3 regions of the Heyndrickxia sp. FW510-T9 genome follow, and region 1 is predicted to be linked to each of the others. Evidence: riboswitches for the same ligand, from Rfam matches in the RefSeq annotation. Region 1 holds a riboswitch; each other region holds the start of a gene.
What was found. Region 1 has a riboswitch for thiamine pyrophosphate ahead of thiT (energy-coupled thiamine transporter ThiT). Riboswitches for the same ligand answer to the same signal wherever they lie in the genome.
Positions count from the first base shown of each region.

Region 1 (7,751 bases):
ATCCTGCTTTATGTGACCCGACCAGTTTTTCGTTCCCTTTATGTTTACATAATAAAAGACCCCAAACATAGTTTGGAGTCTTTTGATGATTAATGTCCTCTAATTTCGTTCCATTTCTTTTTGAACTGATCTGTTAGGTCCTTCCACTTACTTTTATGTTCGTCTATCTTTTCTTTGAGTTTTTTTGCGCTTTCTTTTAATTTTTTATCAAATTCCTCAGCCTTTTCAATGATAGATTGGCTATCCTTTTTACCAGCAAGATTGGCATTTATGGACTGTACGTCAAACTGACCAGGTTCCGTGTATTTCAATGTGTTTTGCATGACAGCTTGGAAAACTGGCACAACCCCTTGAGAGCTTAGTCCATATAAATAATGCTGTGAATCTGTTTTATCATATCCAATCCATACAGCACTAACAAGATTTGGGGTATATCCTACAAACCACTGATCTGTTGTACCATTTGAGCTATAGGTGGATTGTGTGGATCCAGTTTTTCCGGCAATGGTATAACCAGGAACGTTTACACCTTTCCCGGTTCCTGTTTCCACAACATTTAGTAACATCGAAGTCATTTCATCTGAGACCTTTTTACTTGTAACGTTTGTTTCCTTCGGTTTTCTTTCGGCAATTATATTGCCAGTAGGTCCCACAATCTTTGTAATAAGATGGGCATCATAGCGTTTTCCGCCATTAGCAAAAACCGAAAATGCATCAGCCATTTGCATTGGTGATACACCTTTATTCATCCCACCAAGAGCCAACCCTAAATTTCTATCTTCGTTTGTTAATGGAATCCCAAAACGTTTGGCGGCATCCATTCCTTTATTTATCCCTATTTCATTTAAGAGCCATACCGCTGGTAAATTGATAGAATTTTCAACCGCTTTATACATAGGAACTTCTCCGAGATACTGCCCATTATAATTTTTTGGAGCATAATCTCCGAAGGTCATTTTCTCGTCCTTCAAAGAGGAATTTGGTGTATACCCTTCTTCTAATGCTGGGGTATACACCACTAAAGGCTTGATGGTAGACCCTGGTTGTCTTTGCAGCTGAGTTGCACGGTTAAAGCCACGGAATACTTTCTGGCCTCTCCCCCCTACAAGGGCTCTTACTCCACCCGATTTCGGATCCAGTAAAATCCCTCCGCTTTGTACTAAATCTCCGCCTCGTCCCGCTGGAAATAACGAATCATTTTGGTATACATGCTCAAGTCCGGATTGAATGTTTTGATCCATTTCCGTATATATGCGATATCCTCGTGTTAAAATATCATCTTGTGTCAACCCGTAAAGATTGGTTGCTTCATTTAATACTGCATCAACATAATAAGGATATTTGCCTTTTAAAGGATCTCCTCCTCTATCTTTTAAAACTAATTTCTCGTCAACTGCCTGTTTGTATTGCTCATTAGTAATGTAACCATATTGTTTCATAGCTCCCAAAACAACATTTCTACGTTGTATTGCACGGTCCATATGATGGTATGGATCCAATGCAGATGGTGCATTGATGATTCCGGCTAATGTAGCAGCCTCACTCAAATCAACATTTTGTACATCTTTTCCAAAATACGTTTTAGCTGCATTTTGAACACCATAAGCGCTATGCCCGAAATAAATTTGGTTTAAATACATTTCCAATATTTCATCTTTGGAATAATACTTTTCAATTTTAATCGCTAAAAATAGCTCTTCAATTTTACGTCTATATGTTCTTTGAGGTGAAAGAAGTGCATTCTTCGTTAACTGTTGGGTAATCGTACTTCCGCCAGCAGTAACACCACCAGCCGCAATGTTTTTAAAAAAGGCGCTTGTCATACCTCGAAGATCGAACCCACCGTGATCATAGAATCGATGGTCCTCAATAGAAACAACGGCATTTTTCAAATTATCCGGCATTTGTTTTATAGCGACCCCTTCTGTTCGATTAGCTGAAATTTTACTAGCAAGATCACCATCTTTATCATAAATACCCGTAGATTGTGATAGTCCTTTTTTCAATAAGCCCACATTAACCGTACTCGCAAAATAAGTAAAGAAACCTAAAAAACCTAACACAAAAAGTGATAGGGCCAAAAGCATTATTTGATTCATGTGTGCTTTTTTCCATAACCGTTTTACAGCTGACCAAAATTGCTGTAACCGTTCCATGTTGTTCCCTGCTTTCTTTATTTCATTTGGAATATAAATCTCCATACCAATATTTTCAAATATGATATAACTCTTGTTCTATGCTAAAGGATATTATGGAACTAAAAAAAAATCAACGAAAAATTTAAAAGAGGAAGCGCATTGCCCATCGGCGTACGGATTTCGTAGTCTTCGACTGAGATAAAGGAAACATAAAGAGGTAGTTCACGAGCTATTGAAATTGGCACTTCAAATTTCACCGAGTGAAATTAGTATTACCAATTTCACCTGATGTTGACTTATCGTAGGGAGGAGACGGAGAAATACGCTAGCTGATAGGGGTTGGAGCTAGATCCCAATCTATTTGTAAATAGTTTTATTTTAAAAAATAGAAGGAAAGGGATACCCTTTCCTTCTATTTTTTAATTCCTCTTAAAATAAGTCTTGGTGATATTATAAGAATAAAAATAACTAATATAACACTTAGAATAAAGCTTGGGAGCAAATAACCTCCATTATAAAGGAAGGAATAAATTCCTACTGGCTGTCCTTTTGGTGCATAGTTCCCGAAAAAGACAATACCCGTATAAAAATGAACGGCAAATCTAAGCAAGCTTCCAATAAATATCCCAATAACAGAAAATGTAATCCACTTTACTTTGTTAGAATCGATTAATCCATTACGGACTTGGCTTGCAAATATACCCGCAAAACCAATTACTGTAAACGCAACAAAATAATCTAAGATACCTTGAGTTACGGTATAAATTTTCGGGAATCCCGCTACGAATTGTAGTAGACCTAAAAGAAATCCGGTCAATAATCCGCCCTTTACTCCCCATCTAAAAGCCATAATAAAAACTGGAATCATCGCTAATGTGATAGATCCACCTTCTGGCCAAATTGCTTGACAAATTAAACCTGAAACAAGGTCTAACAAATAGGCAAGTGCACCTAGTACTGCAACTTCTACAAGAAATAACGTCTTTCTATTCACTTTTTTCCTCCCCATTTCCCTATATAATAAATTTTCAACTGAATTTCCCTAAATAGGGACTGGGAAAGATAAACCTCTGTATTGTTTTTGATAAAGGCTGTTTTCGTAAAGTTTGTTGTTTTTGAAAATAAACAATGGACCGTTCCTTTCCACGTTTATAATATTATTAAAAGCAACAATTCTTTAAAAAAGAGCCTTCATAAAAAAAAGCAATACAGGACGGTTTTTAGGAAAGTCCTTGTATTGCTTCATTCCATCAAACCACAGTCCCTGCGCTAGCATTATCTAACAGGTTCATAGGGTCAGAACTCATTCGTTCACTCTCAGCCATTATTGGCTCCCCTTGTGGGAATATTCATATTGTCATAATGACTATACTACGAAATTATTTTTTTGACAATACATTCAATTTACTACTTAACTAATAGGTTTAATAAAAAGTTTGGAAAGTTTTTGATAATTTTGATATATTTAAATTAAATTTTCTTTTTTAAAACTAATGCATTGGAGGTGACAAAAATGATTCCGTTAAAGGATGTTATTTCTGATTTTCTAGAAGGACGTCGAGATGTACTATTATCCATATGGAATAATGAAAACCGCATAAATGAGAATGATCCATTTAAGGAAGCTATGCCTCTCAATGGAAGAACTATGTATGATATCGTAGTACAATCGATCACAAAAAGTAAGAGTCAAATTGATGATCTTTTGCAGCCATTGGCTAAAAAGCTTGCAGAGGAAAGAAGAATCGCAAATATTAATATTGGTGAATTTGTGTTCAATGTAAATATTGGCAGAGCGATTATTTTCAAAGATTTATACTGCCAATATCCACTTTGGAACGAGCTGCTTCCTGCCATTGACCAAATAAATTATACATTCGATCAATTACTATATTATACGGTATCCTATTATTCCGAAATGCAAGATACGATTATTAGGGAAAAAAGCCAGTACATCAATACCACTCATCAAGATCGACTAACACTTCTTGGACAAATGACGTCTAGTTTTGTTCATGAATTTCGCAACCCACTAACATCTATTCACGGATTTGTTCAATTATTAAAAGCAGACTATCCAAGACTTCCTTATTTGGACATCATATATAACGAACTGGAACAATTAAAGTTTAGTATCTCCCAATTTCTAATGCTTTCCAAAAAGGAAATTATCGAAAATGAAAAAACAACAGTTCAGCTCAATGATTTAATAGAACAAGTAGTATCATTTTTATATCCTCGAATATTAGAAGTAAATGTAGATGTGCAAAAAGTATACAAAAAAAATTACAGTATCCAAGGCTATCATGATGAAATCAAACAAGTTCTTATCAACATTATTTTTAATGCGATAGATGTCCTACTTAATATTAATCACCCAATCATTCAAATACGATTGGATGAACAAGATCAATTTATAACTTTAGAAATCGCCAATAATGGACCTAAAATCCCCGAAAGCTTAATAGAGCATATTTTTGAACCATTTGTATCCCAGAAGAAAACAGGGACTGGCTTAGGATTATATGTTTGCAAAAATACTATAGAGAAGCATGGTGGTTTGTTAACATGCGACTCGACAGATGATTGGACTGTATTTAAGATACTTCTTCCATATACATAAAAAATGATATTGTACAATATCTATACATATGGCTGTTTTCTTATGAATTTTTGGTTTTCGCAAATCGTTATAAATACTAATCTAGAGTATCTTCGGGGCATCTTTTTTTTATAGTTCATTCATTTTAACCTAGATACGATTGTTATCTAGAGCTTAAGTATACAAGAGCAATAAAGTATAAGAAAAGAACCTTACATATAAAAATATACCAATGAAGCCCTCCCATTTTTTTGGGCGAGCTCCATTGCGTTTATTTATTACCAGAAGAGAAAAGGTAAAAAGGCTAAAGCACCTATAGCACCTAATGCTATTCCTGCACCGAAGCCCCAGCCCCAGCCTCCCCAATAAGGATATCCATAACCATATCCACCGTAATTTGGATAAGCATATCCTCCATATCCTGCACCTGGAAAAGGTCTAAGATAAACCATTCGATTATCTACGCGATGAATAATCCCTCGGTGAATTCTCCCATCTCTTGTTCGAATTTCTACGGGTCTACCAATTCCGCCTTGACACATATGATAGTAACTCACTCATTGTCACCTCCAATAAATTCCTACACTTTTAGTGTATGGATATTTATATATTTTGAGATGGACAATCGTATAGGGCTGATAGCTTATTTTATATTCAAACGCGGAGGTAAATGGTAGATATTGGTGATTTCTGTTTGATTTCTCCATAAAAATATCCTTCCCAATATTAGATGGGAAAGATATTTTTTTATCTAATAAACATAAGCTGCACCTACGATTACAAGAAGAATAAACAATACTACGATTAACGCGAATCCACGTCCAGCTCCAAAACCACCGCCATATCCATATCCAGGATATCCTCCGTAGCCATATCCTCCGCCGCATCCACACATAAAGTATCACCTCCTTAAAAAGGAGTTCAATAATTTTTCTACATCCTTACATTATTCATTATTGAACATGGGCATTGTCGATTCTATCAGCTAAAACAATTATTCATTAGCTGGCACCATGCCTTGGATAGCTTCGTACCCAATTTCATGCATTTTCCTTGCAATTTCTTGATGTCCTTCATTATTTGGAAAAAGTAAATCTCTTGTACACCACTTACCTTCATTTCCTTTAAAATGCTTATTAATATTCAATGTGTATATATGTGGTTTCCCTGCCATACATTCCATATGCCGATTAAAGGTTTTAACCCATTTTTCGGCAGCTTTATCATCATGATATGGATTATGCAAGCCTATGATTGTCAGCATGTACTTAGTGTTCTTCTCTGATTTAATGTCCTTAATTTTTTTGATGATATCATCAATATTACTTTTGCAAGTTTTTAGCGACTTGAAAAACTCATCTTCACTTTCGGTTTCTTCAAACTTCTTCCTCGCATTAATAAAATCCTGATGTCCAGCGGATAATACAATAATATCGCTATCTTTTATTGCATTCGTTACTCTCGTTTCCTCAAGAAGTTTATATATGTCATTGGAGTGATAGGTAGTACGAGCAATACTTGTTACATGGACTCTCTCCTTTAACACTTCTTCTGACATTCTTGCATGTCTATGGATAAAACCTGGTGCTAAAAACGATGCTCCTATCCCAGCGCATAAACCATCTCCTATTGCTAGATACCTCATCGTTATCCCCCCAACAAAAATCATGATGTATCCTTATTCATGTGTATTCATTTTTTATAACCGAGGTCACATGGTTCGATAAAAATAGGCTTTTAACAAAATTTTTTCTTAAATCTATTTGATATAAAATAAAAAAGGAGAAACACATATTCGTTCCTCCTTCTCCTAATTATTCGTATAAATGGCAAGCTACATAATGACTTGGTTTTACCTCCAACCATGCTGGTGATTTTTGTGAACAAATATCCATTGCCTTCGGACATCTTGTCTGAAACCTACATCCGCTCGGAGGGTTTATAGGATTAGGAACATCCCCTTTAAGAATAATCCGTTCACGGGCACGCTCTAATTTAGGGTCAGGTAAAGGTATCGCGGAAAGAAGTGCCTCGGTATAAGGATGAAGTGGATTTTCATACAATTCTTCACTTTCAGATAGTTCCACCATATGCCCTAAATACATAACAGCAATTCTATCACTGATATGTTTTACCATCGATAAGTCATGTGCAATAAATAAGTATGTTAACCCTTTTTCTTCTTGCAAATTTTTCAGCAAATTAACAATTTGTGCTTGAATGGAAACATCTAAGGCTGCTATCGGTTCGTCGGCAACGATAAACTCTGGATCAACTGCTAACGCTCGGGCAATTCCCACTCGTTGTCGTTGACCACCACTAAATTCATGTGGGTACCGATTAGCGTGGTTTTGATTTAATCCTACTAGTTCCAAAAGTTCTAATACACGCGTTCTTCTTTCCTTCCCGCCCATATTCGGATAGTGGATAACCAGCCCTTCAGAAATTATTTCTAAAACGGTCATGCGCGGATTTAAAGATGAATACGGATCTTGATATATCATTTGCATATTTTTATGAATATCGATTTTGTTCGTCTTTCCTATCTTATCCCCCAAATCTTGCCCAGCAAATTTAATATGACCGGAAGTCGGTGTATAAAGTTGAATAAGTGTTCGTCCAACTGTAGACTTTCCACATCCAGATTCACCCACTAATCCTAGTGTTTCTCCTTTATAGATGGTAAAACTAATGTCGTCTACAGCATGTAGGGTTTTATTTTTACCTACCGAAAAGTGCTTTGATAAATTTTCAACTTCGATTAATGGTGTCATGCTCTGCATCAGAAGGTCCCTCCAATACTTGTAGGCTGTAGTTCTTTTGGTGTCCTTTGATCTTGGAGCCAGCACGAAACAAAATGACCCGTTTTTTGTTCTATTTTATCAGGTGAAAAATAATGACAAACTTTCATTGTATAAGGGCATCTTGACGCAAAAGGACATCCTGCGCCAATACTTGCTAAATCCGGTGGAGAGCCAGGAATCGGAATTAATGGTTTCGTACGACTCTCA
Region 1 is NZ_JBYSWK010000025.1:26,996-34,746, forward strand. Features, by position in the region: gene AC3WJF_RS13660 (transglycosylase domain-containing protein) at 90-2,156, opposite strand; gene thiT (energy-coupled thiamine transporter ThiT) at 2,551-3,132, opposite strand; TPP riboswitch at 3,382-3,486, opposite strand; gene AC3WJF_RS13670 (histidine kinase N-terminal domain-containing protein) at 3,652-4,761, shown strand; gene AC3WJF_RS13675 (hypothetical protein) at 5,019-5,297, opposite strand; gene AC3WJF_RS13680 (YjcZ family sporulation protein) at 5,492-5,635, opposite strand; gene AC3WJF_RS13685 (GDSL-type esterase/lipase family protein) at 5,735-6,385, opposite strand; gene AC3WJF_RS13690 (ABC transporter ATP-binding protein) at 6,555-7,523, opposite strand; gene AC3WJF_RS13695 (ABC transporter ATP-binding protein) at 7,523-7,751, opposite strand, start outside.

Region 2 (7,751 bases), on a different contig from region 1:
TGTTATAGCTGGAATAAGATCAAATCCAACATCTGTTGTCTTTACTTTATCTGGATTTCCACCATCATATTTTACCATTGTTTGTAAAACAGCCTGTTCGAACTCCAAGGAAGAGTACCCAATATTTTTTCCCTCTAATTCTTTTGGTCTCGTAATTCCGCTTTCTTTCGGCACCATTAAATAATTCAATGGTTGCCTAACAAGTGCTGCTATAGAAATTACAGGAATTCCTTCTGCTCTTGCCATTACAACCTGTGGCTGATAGCTTATCGCTAAGTCTACCTTGTCAGCGGCAACAAGCTTCAATGGATCAGTAGTTTCGGAAGGCATTTTGATATCAACATCTAAGCCCTCTTTTGCAAAATAGCCTTTTGCTTCTGCTGTATAAATAGCTGAATGCACCGCATTTGGATACCAATCCAACATAATGCTAATTTTTTGTAAACCGTCTTTTGTATTTGCTCCATGACCTTGTGTGCATCCTCCAAGCAAAACAAGGGCACATATTATCAGTAATTTTAAACATATTTTCATTAATATCACCTATTTCCTATTCCAAGATAATATTTTTCGCTCTATTAAACTCATAATGATAAACAGTACCATTCCAAGTATGGAAAGAATGGTTACCGCTGCAAAAACCCCTTCTGCATTTAAATTCCCGGACATTCTTCGGCTGTAATATCCTAATCCTTCACTTGCACCAAGCCATTCTCCAATCGTCGCACCAACAACCGCAAAAACAACTGCCAGCTTCATACCGGAAAATAAATAAGGCAAAGCGAATGGAACTTCGATCTTCACAAATCGCTGCCATCTAGTTGCACCCATTGTTTGTAGTAAATCGCTGTATTCCCTGTTCACTTGCTTTAACCCATCATAAAAATTTAATACGATTGGAAAAAAACAAATTAAAATAGTTACCGCCACCTTGCTCCAAAGGCTATAGCCAAACCAAAGAATAAAAATTGGAGAAAGAGCGATAATAGGAATCGTTTGTGAGATAAGGACAATCGGATACATTACTTTCTCAATTGGCTTTGAAAAATACATGGTCACGGCTATTCCAATACCTCCAATAAGTGCAAGAAAAAAACCTATTAAAACTTCTCTTAGTGTTGCTCCTAAATGAACGACAAATAATTCATGTGGGTAATGTATCATCATTTGCACAATCGATATAGGTGTTGGAATGATAAACGAGGGGATTCTACCTGAATGTACGAGATACTGCCAAATCAACAAACAAAGAATGGAAACGATGATAAATAAACCGTATTGTTGTCTAAAACGTTTAAACCAGTCCATCTGTAATCCTTCTCTCTAGTTCTTGACGATATTCAACCATTTCTGTTGTATAAATCATCTCTGCTTCTCTCGGTCTAGGTAAATCTACTTTGAATTCCTCCACTCCTTGTTGTGGATGAAGAATAAGAATTCTATCACTTAAAAGAATCGCTTCTTCTAAGTCGTGTGTAATAAAAAGAATCGTTTTGTCGAGTTCTTGCCAAATAGAAAGCAGCCATTTTTGCATATCCCGCTTTGTAAAAGCATCCAGCGCTCCGAATGGTTCGTCTAATAACAGTACTTCTGACCCTGTCAAAATGGTACGCAAAAAAGCGATACGTTGCTTCATTCCGCCAGAAAGCTGTTTAGGTAACGCATTTTCCCATTCTGTAAGTCCCGTTTTCTGAAGCCAGTCTCTTACTTCTTCCTTTGTATAAGAATTTCCCTTTCGAATTTCTGAACACAGCATTAAATTTTCTAATACAGTCCTCCACGGAAGAAGTAAATCTTGCTGTGGCATATATCCGGAGCTTCCAGGAGTCGGAATCACTCCATTTATCAAAATTTGTCCCATCTCCGGTTGAAGCAGGCCGGCGATTAGTTTTAAGATAGTGCTTTTGCCTGAACCGCTTTTTCCTATTAAACTAACAAACTCTCCTTTTGATACCGTTAAAGAAAAATTGCTAATGATTGGATTATGTTCATAGGTAAAAGAAACCTTATCCAATTGAAGTGTCATTTTACTGTTTCCCTTCTTGAAAAGCTCTTTTTTCCATCTACCTAGAATGAATATGTATAAGAAAGGATTCTTCTATAACGGCCAATCTTGACCGTTATAAAGCATCTCCCAAAATAAATATTCATATTTTGATGTAGTTTGAAAATGATTTTCCAGTACAGCTAGTTCCTCCTCTGATTTCCCTAAAGTTATTTCGTCTAATAACTCGATTAACCAAAGGGCAATGGAACCGAATTGATCGGAGGAATATGTTTCAATCCAAGTTTTATACGGATTATGTTCCAACCCAGATCCATATTGTTTTTTTAGATGCTTTCCTATTTCCCAATAATCCCACGCACAAGGCAGCAAACATGAAATTAACTCCGCAAGCGTTCCATTTTGGGCAACACTAGACATATAACTCGTATACGCTAAATTGTTTGGAGTCGGTTTTGTTTGCTCCAGTTCTTCCACTGTAACGCCAAACTGACTAGCATATTCCCGATGTACATTCATTTCAAAATGTAGAATGTTATGTAATAGGTGAGAGAACTTTGTCATTGATACAAGATCATTTGCTTTTTGAACACCAATGGCATAGAGCTTTGCATATTGGATCAAATATACATAATCTTGTTTCATATATTCTTTAAACAATTCTTTTGAAAGTGTCCCACTCCCTATTCCTTGTACAAACGGATGCTGGTGATTTTGATTCCAGATTGGTTGAACATTATGAAATAACCTTTCGGAAAAAGTCATTTTTCATCGCTCCTTCCTGTGAATTAAAGCTCACGATTGAAAATGCTATATTTGCGAATAAATCCTTGAAGTGCTTGATTCTTCAGCAACACCTTTAAAACAATTATTCCAATAACCGCACCTCCAAAAGAACTAACGATAAATGCCGGGATAAATCCAAAAACAGCTACCTTTTGACCAAGGATAAGTGTGGCTAGCGGATAGCAACAAATAGCACCAATAATACCAGTCCCTACTACTTCACCAGCAAATGCCCACAAAAGCTTTTTCGTTTTCATGAACAAAATTCCGGATAAGAAGGCACCAATCATACTTCCTGGAAAAGCGAAAATCGAACCTGTCCCCGCCATGTTCCGAATTAGGGATACAATAAATGCCTGTGCAACAGAATACATCGGTCCTAAGAGAACTGCCGTTAAAACATTTGCCATGTGCTGAATAGGAAATATCTTTGCAAAACCAACTGGAATATACACCATATTGCTAGTTAATGTGGTGATGGCAATGATCACACAAGTTAATGTCATTTTTTTTACCTTACTCATAATAAAGAACTCCTCCATTTTGCTTATTAAAATTTAAAAACATTTTTAACGTCTTATGCGTACACGTTCACATGTATTCATAAGGCTATAAATCAACAATAATCACTAATATGGGAAAAAAAACCGCTTTCTAATAAGAAAGCGGTTTTAATCTAAGTTGTATAAACCAACATCAATCGACCGCTTCCCTACGCCAGTACTATCTGGATCAGGTCCAAAGGGTTTCAATCCAACGATTTCTCTCAGCCACTCGGCTCCCCTAGCAAATATTAATATTTAATTGGAATGCGCAAAAAACCCGCCCTTTTTCACGCAAGGACGGGTTGCATTTACAATGATAAAAAGAATGTTATCGTTATAAAATCATGCACTTCCTTACGCCAGCACTAACTGGATCAAGTTCAAAGGGTCCAGATCATATCCGTCTCAGTCTATTCAGACTCCCCTAGTGATCAAATATTCATTTATATACATATAGTAGCACATATTTTAGAAAAGAAAAGAACAAATTTTATTATATTAGTAAAATAACCATGGGTGATAAGGTGATCATCAATCTTTTAGATCTTTCTTTCATAAATTTAGTTGAAATTTGAGTAGTTTGTTTCCGTAATTCTACTTCTTTCATGATAACACTCCTTTCATATTTTTTATATTCATTCAAATTTGTTGGTTTAATGCAACTTATTAGTTTATAATATCCAAAATCCAACATATTGTTCACGAAATTTGCAATATTATTTCCTCAATTATTTGCATTGTACCAACTTCATTTTGCAAAGGTTAAGCACCATAAGAAAACTAGCTAAGTTCATTGCTCTATTCATTACTATAAAAACAAAAAAAGCCAGTTTCGCTTAGAAACTAGCTTGGTTCATTATGTAAGGAGCCGCCTTTGCCGTAATTTAATGATAAGAAAGTTTTAAACCACCACTCCTCAAAGTGGGTGTTCTCAGAAACGTTTCTGCGTGTCCTCCATGTCGTATAGACAAAGGCCTGTCATTCCCGTTCCGATATTAAACTCCCTGTTACAGCTCAAAGGTTAAAACTTTATTATGATTACGTACAACGCAGCTTGTGTTATTATATTACTCCCCTTTTGATAAAAAATCAAATGAAAGGTTTTCCACTCAATTTTTAATAATGAATCGGAAGTCTTTGAACTTGCTGAAACCCTTGTGTCTTTTTAAGGATATAAAGTTTGTACGTAGATTTCCGCTCTAGGCACTTGCTTCTGCGGGAAGGGATGGAGCTCCTCGACGTTACCGCCTGTGGGGTCTCCCACTTCCCTCTTTTTCCTGCAGGACCTCAGATTGTTAAAGTTAAATTACGCTAAAAAAGCAAAAACTTTACGAAGACAGCCAAATAAAAAATGAGCTTGAGATAATCTAGCTCATTTTGATATCCGATTAATTTTTCGTAACGTTGAATTTTATATATTGCTGTATTTATCAACCGTAATTATAAAGCAGTCATGTTAGCGAAGTCCCTTTTAAATTCACAATAACTATCCTAAAGACAATTATTTTTGTAAGAATTAAATTTAAGAAAATAATGCGTTTATTCACGAAAATGAACGAGGAAAGTGTCACGATTCGGGGATTTATGTCTCTTCGTTTACTTAATTGGATAGTAATTTTCCTCTTAATCTTGACATTTCCTTATCCATTAAGAAAGAAGTTTTAGCAAGCTCTATGAGCTGATTTTTAGCTTCTTCAGGTATAGTCTCGCCTTGATATTTATAGTTTAGTTTATGTTCCGTGGATGCCCAAAAATCCATAGCGGATGTACGAATTTGTAATTCTGCAGGAACCCATAATATTTCTTTGGACAGGATGACTTGAGTTTCTACAATCAGGTGCAGACTTTTATATCCACTCATTTTTGGGTCCTGAATATAATCCTTTACGCGTATCACTCGAATGTCTTCACGTTGCTCAATATGCTCCTTTAGCATATACACGTCTTCAATAAAACTTGTTACAATTCTAACACCCGCAATATCTCTTATTTCATTCCTTACCGCTTCTTGTGTTAAGTGAATTTCTTTTTTTTGAATTTTCTCCACCAAAGATTTTATTGTTTTCATACGTGTTTTCATATGTTCAATAGGGGAATAGCCATGTTGTGTTTTCCACTCTAAGTCAATAATCTTGAAATCACTTTCTAATTCGTGTAATACCATTTGGTATGGCAGAAAGAATCCTCTCCAATTGTCTATTACTTTTTGAATAACCTCGATCTTTATCTTTTCTTTCAGCATGTCCACAACCCTCCAGTTATTATTCTAATATCATAACACAGATGATTCGAAGTAAAAAAATGTTCGGATAGAAGATTTTTTACTTTTTCTTGTTATTTAGATCCTACGTCTGAAACCCCCAAACCATTGTATCTAAAGGCTCTTTTCGCATGTTGATTTCCGCTCTAGGCACTTGCTTTCCGCGGGGAGGGATGACCCTCCTCGGCGTTACCGCTTGTGAGATCTCCCACTTCCCTCTTTTTCCCGCAGGAGTCAAGTGCCCTCTGCTACAATCAATTCAGAATGTTAGAGTTAAATTACACTAAAAAAGCAACAAACTTTACGAAAACAGCCTTATCAATAGACAATTTCACCTATTCAAAAGATACATTTCCATCAATAAATAATAATAGATTAGCAACTTCCATATAGAAAATTCAACCGATACAAATAATAAAATGGCTTGGAATTACTCCAAACCATTTTATCGTGAATTGCATTAATATTTTAATCGTCTAAATAGGTTATTTTTTTACATCTTATAAGTAAACATAAAATTTTCAGAAGGTACTTTTTTCACACACGATGGGAAGAAACTTGAAGCTTCCTCTTTGATATCATAGCTAAACGTATCGAGAATAATACGGCAATAATAGCAAAAATAGCGATCATCCCTATTACACCAATCCAGCCGAAATTACTATAAAAGCTTCCGCTAAGGGTTCCACCTATACTTGAACCAGTATAGTAAAAGAACAAATAAAGTGCGGATGCCTGTGCTTTGTCATGTGATGCAAGTTTTCCAACCCAGCCGCTTGCAATGGAATGACCGGCAAAAAATCCAAATGTAAAGATGGCAATACCGATAATTTTTAACCAAATATTCATATTAAGAGTAATAAGTGCACCAATTAATAAAATGCCAAGTGAAACTTGGAGGATTTTTCTTCTGCCATGCTTATCAGCAAGCATCCCCATCCAAGTGGAGCTAAATGTTCCAACTAAATATACAACAAAGATAAAACCAACTAAAGTTTGACTTAAGGAATATGGTGGTGCAATTAATTGAAAACCAATATAATTATATAAAGATACAAAGCTTCCCATTAATAAAAATCCAATAACAAATATATAAATTAATCCCGGTTCTTTAAATTGACTAATTAGAGACCTTCCTAATTTTCCAATCTCCAATTTTCGTGCTTCGAAATGGGTTGACTTCGGTAAAGTAAACCAAAACAACAGACTCGCAAGTAAACTGATAATTCCAATGACAACAATAGCGATTCTCCAATTAAAATAATCAGTCAGCACACCGCTGATGATCCGACCGCCCATACCACCGATGGAGTTTCCGCTAATATATAACCCCATTGCCATTCCCAGACTTTTTGGCTCAATTTCTTCACCTAAATAAGCCATCGCAATTGCAGGCAATCCACCTAACACGATACCTTGAAGAATTCTTAGTAAAAGTAATAAATGAAAATTAGGACTAAACGCTGTTAATATAGCTAATATCGATGAAGCCACTAACGATATTGTCATAACTGATTTGCGCCCATATACTTCTGAGAGTGAACCTGTAAGTAGCATACTAACTGCAAGTGCAATAGTGGTCGACGATAACGTTAAACTAGAAACTGCCGGTGAAACATGATACTCCTTCGCAATATCCGGAAGTAATGGCTGTGTACTCCATAGTATGGCAAATGTGTTGAAACCGCCTGCAAATAGTGCTAAATTTGTTTTTTTGAAATTGGCGGTACCACGTTCAATATATCCCATGATGACTGATTAACTCCTTTTTACTATGTTAATATTTCCGAACTTTAGAAAGACCTTTGACAAACTCAATGAACCTTTCTGTCACAGGCGATAAATATCTTCCTTTTTTCCATGTGATCCCGATTTCCCTCATGCAAACCGGATTTTTTATACGAATGAGTTTGATTTTATTTTTATCCAATACTTTTACATCTGGAACAATAGATACTCCTAATTTTGCTTCCACCAAACCCGCAACCGTTCCAATCTCTTCTCCTTCAAACGCTACATTCGGTGTAAAACCTGCTTCGGAACAAAGATTATCAACAATCGTCCGTAGTCCGTAACCATTTTTAAAAGCAATAAAAGGCTCTTCCTTAATATCAACCAAATTAACTTCATCTAAATGAGCAAATGGGTGATTTGC
Region 2 is NZ_JBYSWK010000047.1:749-8,499, reverse strand. Features, by position in the region: gene AC3WJF_RS18435 (ABC transporter substrate-binding protein) at 1-534, opposite strand, end outside; gene AC3WJF_RS18430 (ABC transporter permease) at 544-1,308, opposite strand; gene AC3WJF_RS18425 (ABC transporter ATP-binding protein) at 1,295-2,026, opposite strand; gene tenA (thiaminase II) at 2,099-2,770, opposite strand; gene thiW (energy coupling factor transporter S component ThiW) at 2,794-3,315, opposite strand; TPP riboswitch at 3,484-3,586, opposite strand; TPP riboswitch at 3,671-3,772, opposite strand; RNA gene ssrS (6S RNA) at 4,198-4,395, opposite strand; gene AC3WJF_RS18405 (GTP pyrophosphokinase) at 4,937-5,578, opposite strand; gene AC3WJF_RS18400 (MFS transporter) at 6,134-7,345, opposite strand; gene AC3WJF_RS18395 (LysR family transcriptional regulator) at 7,374-7,751, opposite strand, start outside.
Region 2: it holds a riboswitch for thiamine pyrophosphate, as region 1 does, so the genes downstream of both, thiW (energy coupling factor transporter S component ThiW) here and thiT (energy-coupled thiamine transporter ThiT) in region 1, are expected to answer to the same signal.

Region 3 (7,751 bases), on a different contig from region 1:
GACCCCTTTGTATTCCACATCATTCAATTGAACACCTGTTTCTTCCATTATTTCTCTTAGTACACTTTCTTTCGGTTCTTCCCCTTTTTCAATCTTTCCGCCGACACCGTTCCATACCCCCATCCACGGTGATTTCACACGGTTGAGCATAAGAATGTGCTCTCCTTTTTTAATAAAGCAAATAGTATATTTGTACTCCATGGGTATCTCCTCCATTCATAAACTATTTTTTCTTCATTATAGCAAAAACGAGAGCAGGGATACCCGCTCTCTTGTTCCGTGCTATTTAACTTGTTGCCACAAGCTTTGCGCCGCTTGCGTAATGTCGGAAGCCTGACTGATTGCGGTGATGACAGATACCCCATCCGCACCAGCCATTATAACCGAATTCGCATTTTCCACTGTAATACCGCCGATTCCTACCATAGGAATCGTAATACCCTTCTTTCGGAAGTGTTGAATATGCCCTGTTCCTTGAACTGCTTTCGCATCTTCCTTTGTTTTAGTAGGAAAAATCGGTCCTACTCCAAAATAATCTGCACCTGCCTCTAGCGCCAACACTGCTTCTTCCATCGTATGAACGGATACACCTAGAATCATATCCCCAATCTTGTTGCGAACGTTCTCTACAGGTTCATCTTCTTGGCCAATATGTACCCCGTCCGCCTGTAAGGAAATCGCTAAATCAATATCATCATTCACAATGAATGGGATCTCATGTTCTTTGCAAATTGCTTGAAGTTCTTTTGCAAGCATAAATTTTTCGTCACCTGTTAAAGCATCGTGACCTTTTTCGCGAAATTGAAATAAGGTAATCCCTCCAGCAATGGCTTCCTTAAGTACACTTACAGGACTTTTATTGCAATTGGGACTGCCCATAATAAAATATAGTTTTAATATATCTCTTAACCTATCTGTATTGATTCTTGTCATTTAATCAAACTACTCCTTTTTTTATACGCCCAATGATTCGTTGGGCCGTGTCCGTTCCCTAGTGGGAAATTTTCTTCAATTGCAGCTTGGATAAAATCCTTTGCTGTTGCAACCGCCTCATACACCTTTTTGCCTTTAGCAAGTTCCGCAGTAATAACTGCCGAAAACGTACAACCCGTTCCATGAGTATTTTCCGTATTAATTCTTTTTGATTTTAAATAAGTAAATTCACTACCATCGTAAAAAAGATCTACTGTCTCTAATGGATCCGTGTCATGTCCGCCTTTAATGACAACATTTTTTACGCCTAATTCTATGAATCTTTTTGCCGCTTCTTCTTTATCTTTTGTTGTTTTAATTTCCATGCCGATGATGACTTCCGCTTCTGGAATATTCGGAGTGATAATCAATGAAAGCGGGATAAGCATTTGTTTTAAAGCCGATACTGCTTCCTGTTGCAATAATGAGGCTCCTCCTTTTGCAATCATCACAGGGTCAACGACAATATTTCTCCAATTGTTTATGGCAATTTGCTCAGAAACTGCTCGGATTATTTCGGCATTAAACAACATTCCTGTTTTCAATGCATCTACTCCGATATCAGCGGCTACCGATTTAATTTGCTCCACTACTGCTTCGGTAGATATAGGAAATACCGCTTGAACATCTAATGTATTTTGAGCCGTCAAAGCTGTAATTGCCGACATCCCATATACACCAAGCTCTTGAAAGGTTTTTATATCGGCCTGTATGCCTGCCCCTCCGCCACTATCTGAACCTGCTATTGTTAATGCTTTTCTCATCTATTGCACCTTCCCTTATCTTTTTTCCACTGAAGTCTTTTCGATAATGTCTTGTTCGGAAACAAGTGAAAGTTGGTTAAGAAATTCGATTTGAAAACTGCCGGGACCTTTTTCAGTTGTTTTGTCTGCTGCCAATTCAGCAGCAATTCCATAAGTTGATACTGCAGATACCGCTGCAATGATTAAGTCCTTTTCGATTGCAGCAAATGCACCAATGACAGATGTTAGTAAACAGCCTGTTCCTGTCACTTTCGTTAAAATAAAATTTCCGTTTCGAATAATATATGTAGACTGGCCATCCGTGACGATATCTTCTTTTCCAGTTACAGTGATTAATGTTTGCAGTTTCCTAGCAGCAGAAATGGCAAGATCAATGCGGTTTCCATGAATTTCCCCCGCATCTACTCCTTTCACAACTGCCTCTACTCCTGAAATATTTGCTATTTCAGCGGCATTCCCTCTTATAATAGATATTTTCACTTCACCAATGATGCGTTTTGCCATCTCGGTTCGATACGGTGTTGCACCCGCTCCAACCGGATCAAAAATTACTGGAACTCCATTGGCATTAGCAGATTTCCCTGCAATAATCATCGACTCCACCGCCGCTGAATTTAATGTTCCCATATTCAAAACTAGCGCACCGGCTATTTTTGCCATGTCCGCCACCTCTTCAGGTGCATAGGCCATCACAGGAGATGCACCTAATGCCAAAAGTCCATTGGCTGTAAAATTTGTCACTACCACATTCGTAATATTATGAACAAGCGGATTTTCCTTTCTTACCGTCTGTAAAGCGTTACTTATTATCATTTTATCCATTGTTGCTCCTCCTTTTAGTTAAATGCAAAAAAGCCAGATCCATATATGGACCCGGCATCATTAGTAAGAGTAAAAGAATCAAAACTCCACTACTTTCCTCCGCTGGTATAACCCAGATCAGGTCCAAAGGGTTAAAAAACTTACTGTTTTTCTCTCAGCCCAAACACAGGGCACCCCTAGTAGTCATCTTATATATTCTTTTTTATCATCATAGTCCCCAAACATAAATATGTAAAGAAATTTTATTGGTGCCTGATACCAAAAGAAGGAATATTGTGGTATGTTGTCAAAAATTAATAGTATATATACGATTATGTGGAAAGTGGTTGATGCTATGAGTACCGAATTGGAACAAATTGGGCAAAAAATTATGGATAATTGTATATTATTAGCGAATAAGTTGCAGGACAAACAAAGAGATGATGAGAAAATTGCTATGCTTAAACATCTCTCAAATATCCAAGATAGCTTCTTTCACTGTCTAGGCTATTCTTTGTATCATGATGAAAATTCCTCATTTACAAAACTAAATGAGTGGGTTGATTTACACCTAGAACAGACTCATTTATTCTATAAACAATTACGAAAACAATCCCTTTTTCCAAGTCATTATTATAAGTCGGTAATTATGGATTTTTTAGAAGAGGAGCTAGAATCGAGTAACATTTCTCCACATGTTCTAATTCAAGTTATCAAAAAAATAGATATGCTTATTCAATATACTTCCAATACTTTTTCCAATCGAATGAAGCCATATATAATAAAAGAACTGCGTAAATATGCTTCATCTCTTGCAGAAGAAAATTTAACTCTCCGTGAACTAAATGAAGTAAAAAATGCATTAAAAGAGGCTACAATTCTTGTCATTACCGATAATAAAGATAACATAAAATATGCTAATAAAAAGTTTTGTCAAATTACTGGATACAATGAGAAAGAAGTGATTGGTCAAAATCATCATAACCTATTAAATTCCGGTTTCCATCCAAATGACTTTTATAAAACAATTCGGGATCATATTAAACAAGGCATCATATGGAAAGGAGAAATCCGAAATAAAGCAAAGGATGGCAGCTTTTATTGGGTGGATTGTACGATTGTTCCTTTTAAGGACCGTAACGGGAAAACCTTTCAACAAATTGCTATTCAACATGATATAACGGAGCAAAAAAGTACCGAGGAAATGCTACAAAAGACGGAAAAATTATCACTGGTAGGCGAATTGGCGGCTGGCATAGCTCATGAAATTCGTAATCCACTGACCACTATTCGAGGTTTTGTACAAATTCTTGATCGTTTCTCAGAAGAAAAGAAATTTCTTTATTCTAAAACTATTCTGGAGGAAATCGATCGGATTAATTTCATCGTTAGCGATTTTATGGTATTCGCAAAACCACATACTGTTCAATTTAAAGAATGCAATCTTAGTGAAACAATAGAAACCGTCGTTCATTTACTAACTGCTGAAATGGCTATGAAAAACGTAGAAATTATGAAGTCATTTCAGCAAAAAGAAATTTTTGTATACGGTGAGCGCAATCAATTAACACAAGTATTTTTAAATTTTCTCAAAAACGCTATTGATGCATTACCAAATGGGGGTAAAATTAATATTACAAGTTCAATATGCGCAGAAGACGTAATGATTTCTATCCAAGATAATGGAATAGGGATGTCCAAAGAACAAGTGGATAAAATTGGAGAAGCCTTTTATACTTCAAAAGTAAACGGGAATGGTCTAGGCTTAATGGTCAGCTATAAAATTATAAAAAATCATCATGGGCGAATAATGGTCGAAAGTGAATTGAACAAAGGCACAACTTTTAACATCGTGCTTCCTTTGCTCCAAAAAGCAGTAACTTGAATCTGTTGTTTTGCTATTGTACAAATTATTTACTATTGCCTTCTATGACCACTTACACTTCGATAGAAAATACATTATACTAAACTTACTGTAAATACTGTTAAGGAGGTACTAGCATGACGGAAAACAATCATTCAGAACCTAAGAAAAAAATAAGCTTGCAAGAGGCAATGAAACAGCAGCTCGCAAATAAAAAGAAACAAACAGTAAATGATAATTCTCTTGGTAATCCATTGCAAAAAACACAAAAAATGAAAAGCCAGCAAACGAAAAAGGCGAATAATCAACGTAGAAAAACAGGTGTATAATCATTGCTTTTTCGTTTAGATAAAGTTCAATTGTCAATAAAAATAAGTAATCCCCCTTTTTTCAGAAGTTATTCTGTATAAAGGGGGTATTTATTTCTCCATTTATATTCAGCTAATTAATAATGGATCTTCATTTTCTCTTAATATATCTCAAGACTTTACATATTTATTATTTTGTTAGTACGATTTTTTTCATACAACCATAAATCCTACTATTTGTATAATATTCTCAATATACTTAAAAAAACCTCTTAGCCATAATCTAATTTAATAGATAATAATCCTGTGCCTCAAGGACTTTAAAACCACATGATTGATATAATTTTAATGCATTTGCATTCTTCGTTTCCACTTCAAGAAAAATCGGAAAACCTAAAGCATGTTGTTCACGAATTACTTTCTTCAATGCCCTTCTTCCAATCCCTTGACCTTGGTATTTAGGAAAAACGGCGAAACCATATATCCATGCTTCCCCATCCAACTGTTGAACACGTATTTTACCGACTATTTTTTGATCGCTTTCAATTACATAGTAATTTTGTGATTCTACTTTTCTAATGCGCCTATTATATGTCTCTGCGTCTTCTTTTTTAAAGCCAAAGCACTCTACATCTAATTGAATTTCTGTTTCTAAATCTTCTGGTGTAGAATTTCTAATAATAACTTCCACTTCTTCCCCTAAATTAATTTCTGACCATTTCATTTGATGCTCTGAAAAAGATAATTTACAAGGAACTGTTTGTAAGAAGTCCTTTGCCGTAAGAGAATTAGCAGGAGCATTCAATAGAACGACTTCGGTCTCTCCCTTTTTTATTTCTTCTAATGCTTTTCCTAATAGATTTGTAAAAATTCCTTTGCGGCGGTGGTTTGGATGCACCATTCCGCAAATCTCCACTTTGCTACCAAACCCATAAAATCCAAGAAATCCTACTAGTTCTCCATCTTCATATTGAAAGAAATCTGTTAACTCCTTAGCATCACGATTTTCGAGCATTTTCCAGTTTAATTTTAAATGGATATTTTCTTCTTGTTCACATGTAAGCTGAAGTTGTTTAATATCGCTTAATTGTTCTTTACTCAACATATTGTATCCTCCTACTTTCTTAAACTAGCTCTTTTTGAAAACTAACAAACTTCTTTTTTTGGATATAAATAAGCCTGATGGATAAACAAATGCCTGCAGCAAGCAATCCTATTGTTAATCCGATCCAAAATCCCCTTGCTTCTAAACTTGTATAGTTAGCTAAAAGGTATCCTACCGGCAAGCAAATGAACCAATATGCAATAAGCGTCATGATAAACGATAGATTCACGTCTTTATAACCTCTTAAAGCTGCCTGGGCAGTAGCTTGGACTGCATCTGAAATTTGGAAAAACAATGCGAAAATCAAAAAGTGTGCCGTTAAATTAATGACAGCCGTTTCATTTGAGTAGAATCCCGCTACTTGATAACGGAATATAACAAGAAGGAGTCCCGTTACAATAGCCATGATGATGGACAAAAAGACTCCCAACCAACTGTAGGCACGCGCATCATGATATCTTTTCGCGCCGACTTCATATCCCACCAATACAGTAATTGCCATTGAAATACTAACAGGAATCATATAAAGGAAAGAAACAATATTTAGCGCAGATTGATATGCTGCAATGGTTGTAATGCTAAACTTACTAATTAAAATCGTTACTACTGCAAACATACTTGTTTCAAAAAATGTGGAAAGACCCATCGGTACACCGATTTTTAAGATCTCTTTGCACATTTTTGTAGAAAACATTTTTATCCTCGGAAACACTTTATATAAAGAATAAGGATGCTGTGTTTTAATAATAAATGCCGTAATCCCCGCAATAACCCAATAAGTTATGGAAGTAGCATATCCTGCACCTGCTCCGCCAAGTTGAGGAAAGCCCCACTCCCCAAAAATAAAGACATAATTAAAAAAGAAATTTATCGGTAGTGAGATAAGCAAAATCACCATCACTACACGTGTTTTTCCTAATGCATAGATAAAAGATCGCAATACATTAAAGATAAATAACGGAATAATTCCGTAGCTAAGGCCCACTAAATAATCATGGGCTGTTCCTTGAACTCGAACAGCAAGATTCATCTTATGTAGTATTGGGTTTAACAGAAAATATCCGAGTAAAATAACAAGCAATCCGATTATAATAGAAAGGTAAATTCCATTCGCCACGATAGTGGATACTTCCTTATCTTTCTTTTCCCCGAGCTTTTGAGCTGCGATAGGCGAAACAGCAAGCAAAATTCCGCTTAATCCCAAGAAAACTGGATTCCAAATCGATGAGCCTATTGCTACCCCCGCCAAATCGGATGAATTGTACTTACCCGACATAATGTTATTGAAAAACACCATGGAAAACATTCCAAGCTGCGTAATTAAAATTGGTATTAATAAGATGAAGATTTGTTTGATTTTTTCCTTATTGGTATAAGTCTGATTCATAGATGCTTAACTCCTGTAATTTATTTCATTTCTTGCAATATCATTATATACTAAGTGCCCATTCAAAAGTTTTATTATTTTGAAAATCATTTTTAAACAGTTTATTTTTTCTTCTAGTAGATACTACGTCAAACTCAATTAATATAGTAAAATTTGCAAATTCATGTACATGTTTTCATTTGTCAAGTGATATAATGGAATTGCCTGAAAATACTGTTAAATTTCTGTATAAAAGTTCATTAATAAGGGGAAATTCTCCCGCGGGAATTCTATAAAAAATTGAAGCAGGAGGTGGCCGAAATGGGAAAAACCAAGCATCAAGGACCTATAAAATTACCAAAAACACCTGCACCAAAGCATTGGGTCAGTCCAATACCATTTGGACTTGGAAAAGTAAAACCAAAACATATACGTGATACGATGAAAGTTGTTTGGGATAATCGCGACAATCTTCCGTATGCAGCAAGGATTTTAACTCAAGGCGTTTGCGATGGCTGCGCTCTTGGGGTTGCAGGATTACATGATCAAACCTTAACAGGACCACATGTAT
Region 3 is NZ_JBYSWK010000061.1:3,996-11,746, reverse strand. Features, by position in the region: gene AC3WJF_RS20405 (NUDIX hydrolase) at 1-201, opposite strand, end outside; gene thiE (thiamine phosphate synthase) at 283-933, opposite strand; gene thiD (bifunctional hydroxymethylpyrimidine kinase/phosphomethylpyrimidine kinase) at 930-1,736, opposite strand; gene thiM (hydroxyethylthiazole kinase) at 1,752-2,558, opposite strand; TPP riboswitch at 2,636-2,746, opposite strand; gene AC3WJF_RS20385 (ATP-binding protein) at 2,839-4,422, shown strand; gene AC3WJF_RS20380 (hypothetical protein) at 4,539-4,730, shown strand; gene AC3WJF_RS20375 (GNAT family N-acetyltransferase) at 4,993-5,814, opposite strand; gene AC3WJF_RS20370 (MATE family efflux transporter) at 5,834-7,201, opposite strand; gene AC3WJF_RS20365 (FdhF/YdeP family oxidoreductase) at 7,502-7,751, shown strand, end outside.
Region 3: it holds a riboswitch for thiamine pyrophosphate, as region 1 does, so the genes downstream of both, thiM (hydroxyethylthiazole kinase) here and thiT (energy-coupled thiamine transporter ThiT) in region 1, are expected to answer to the same signal.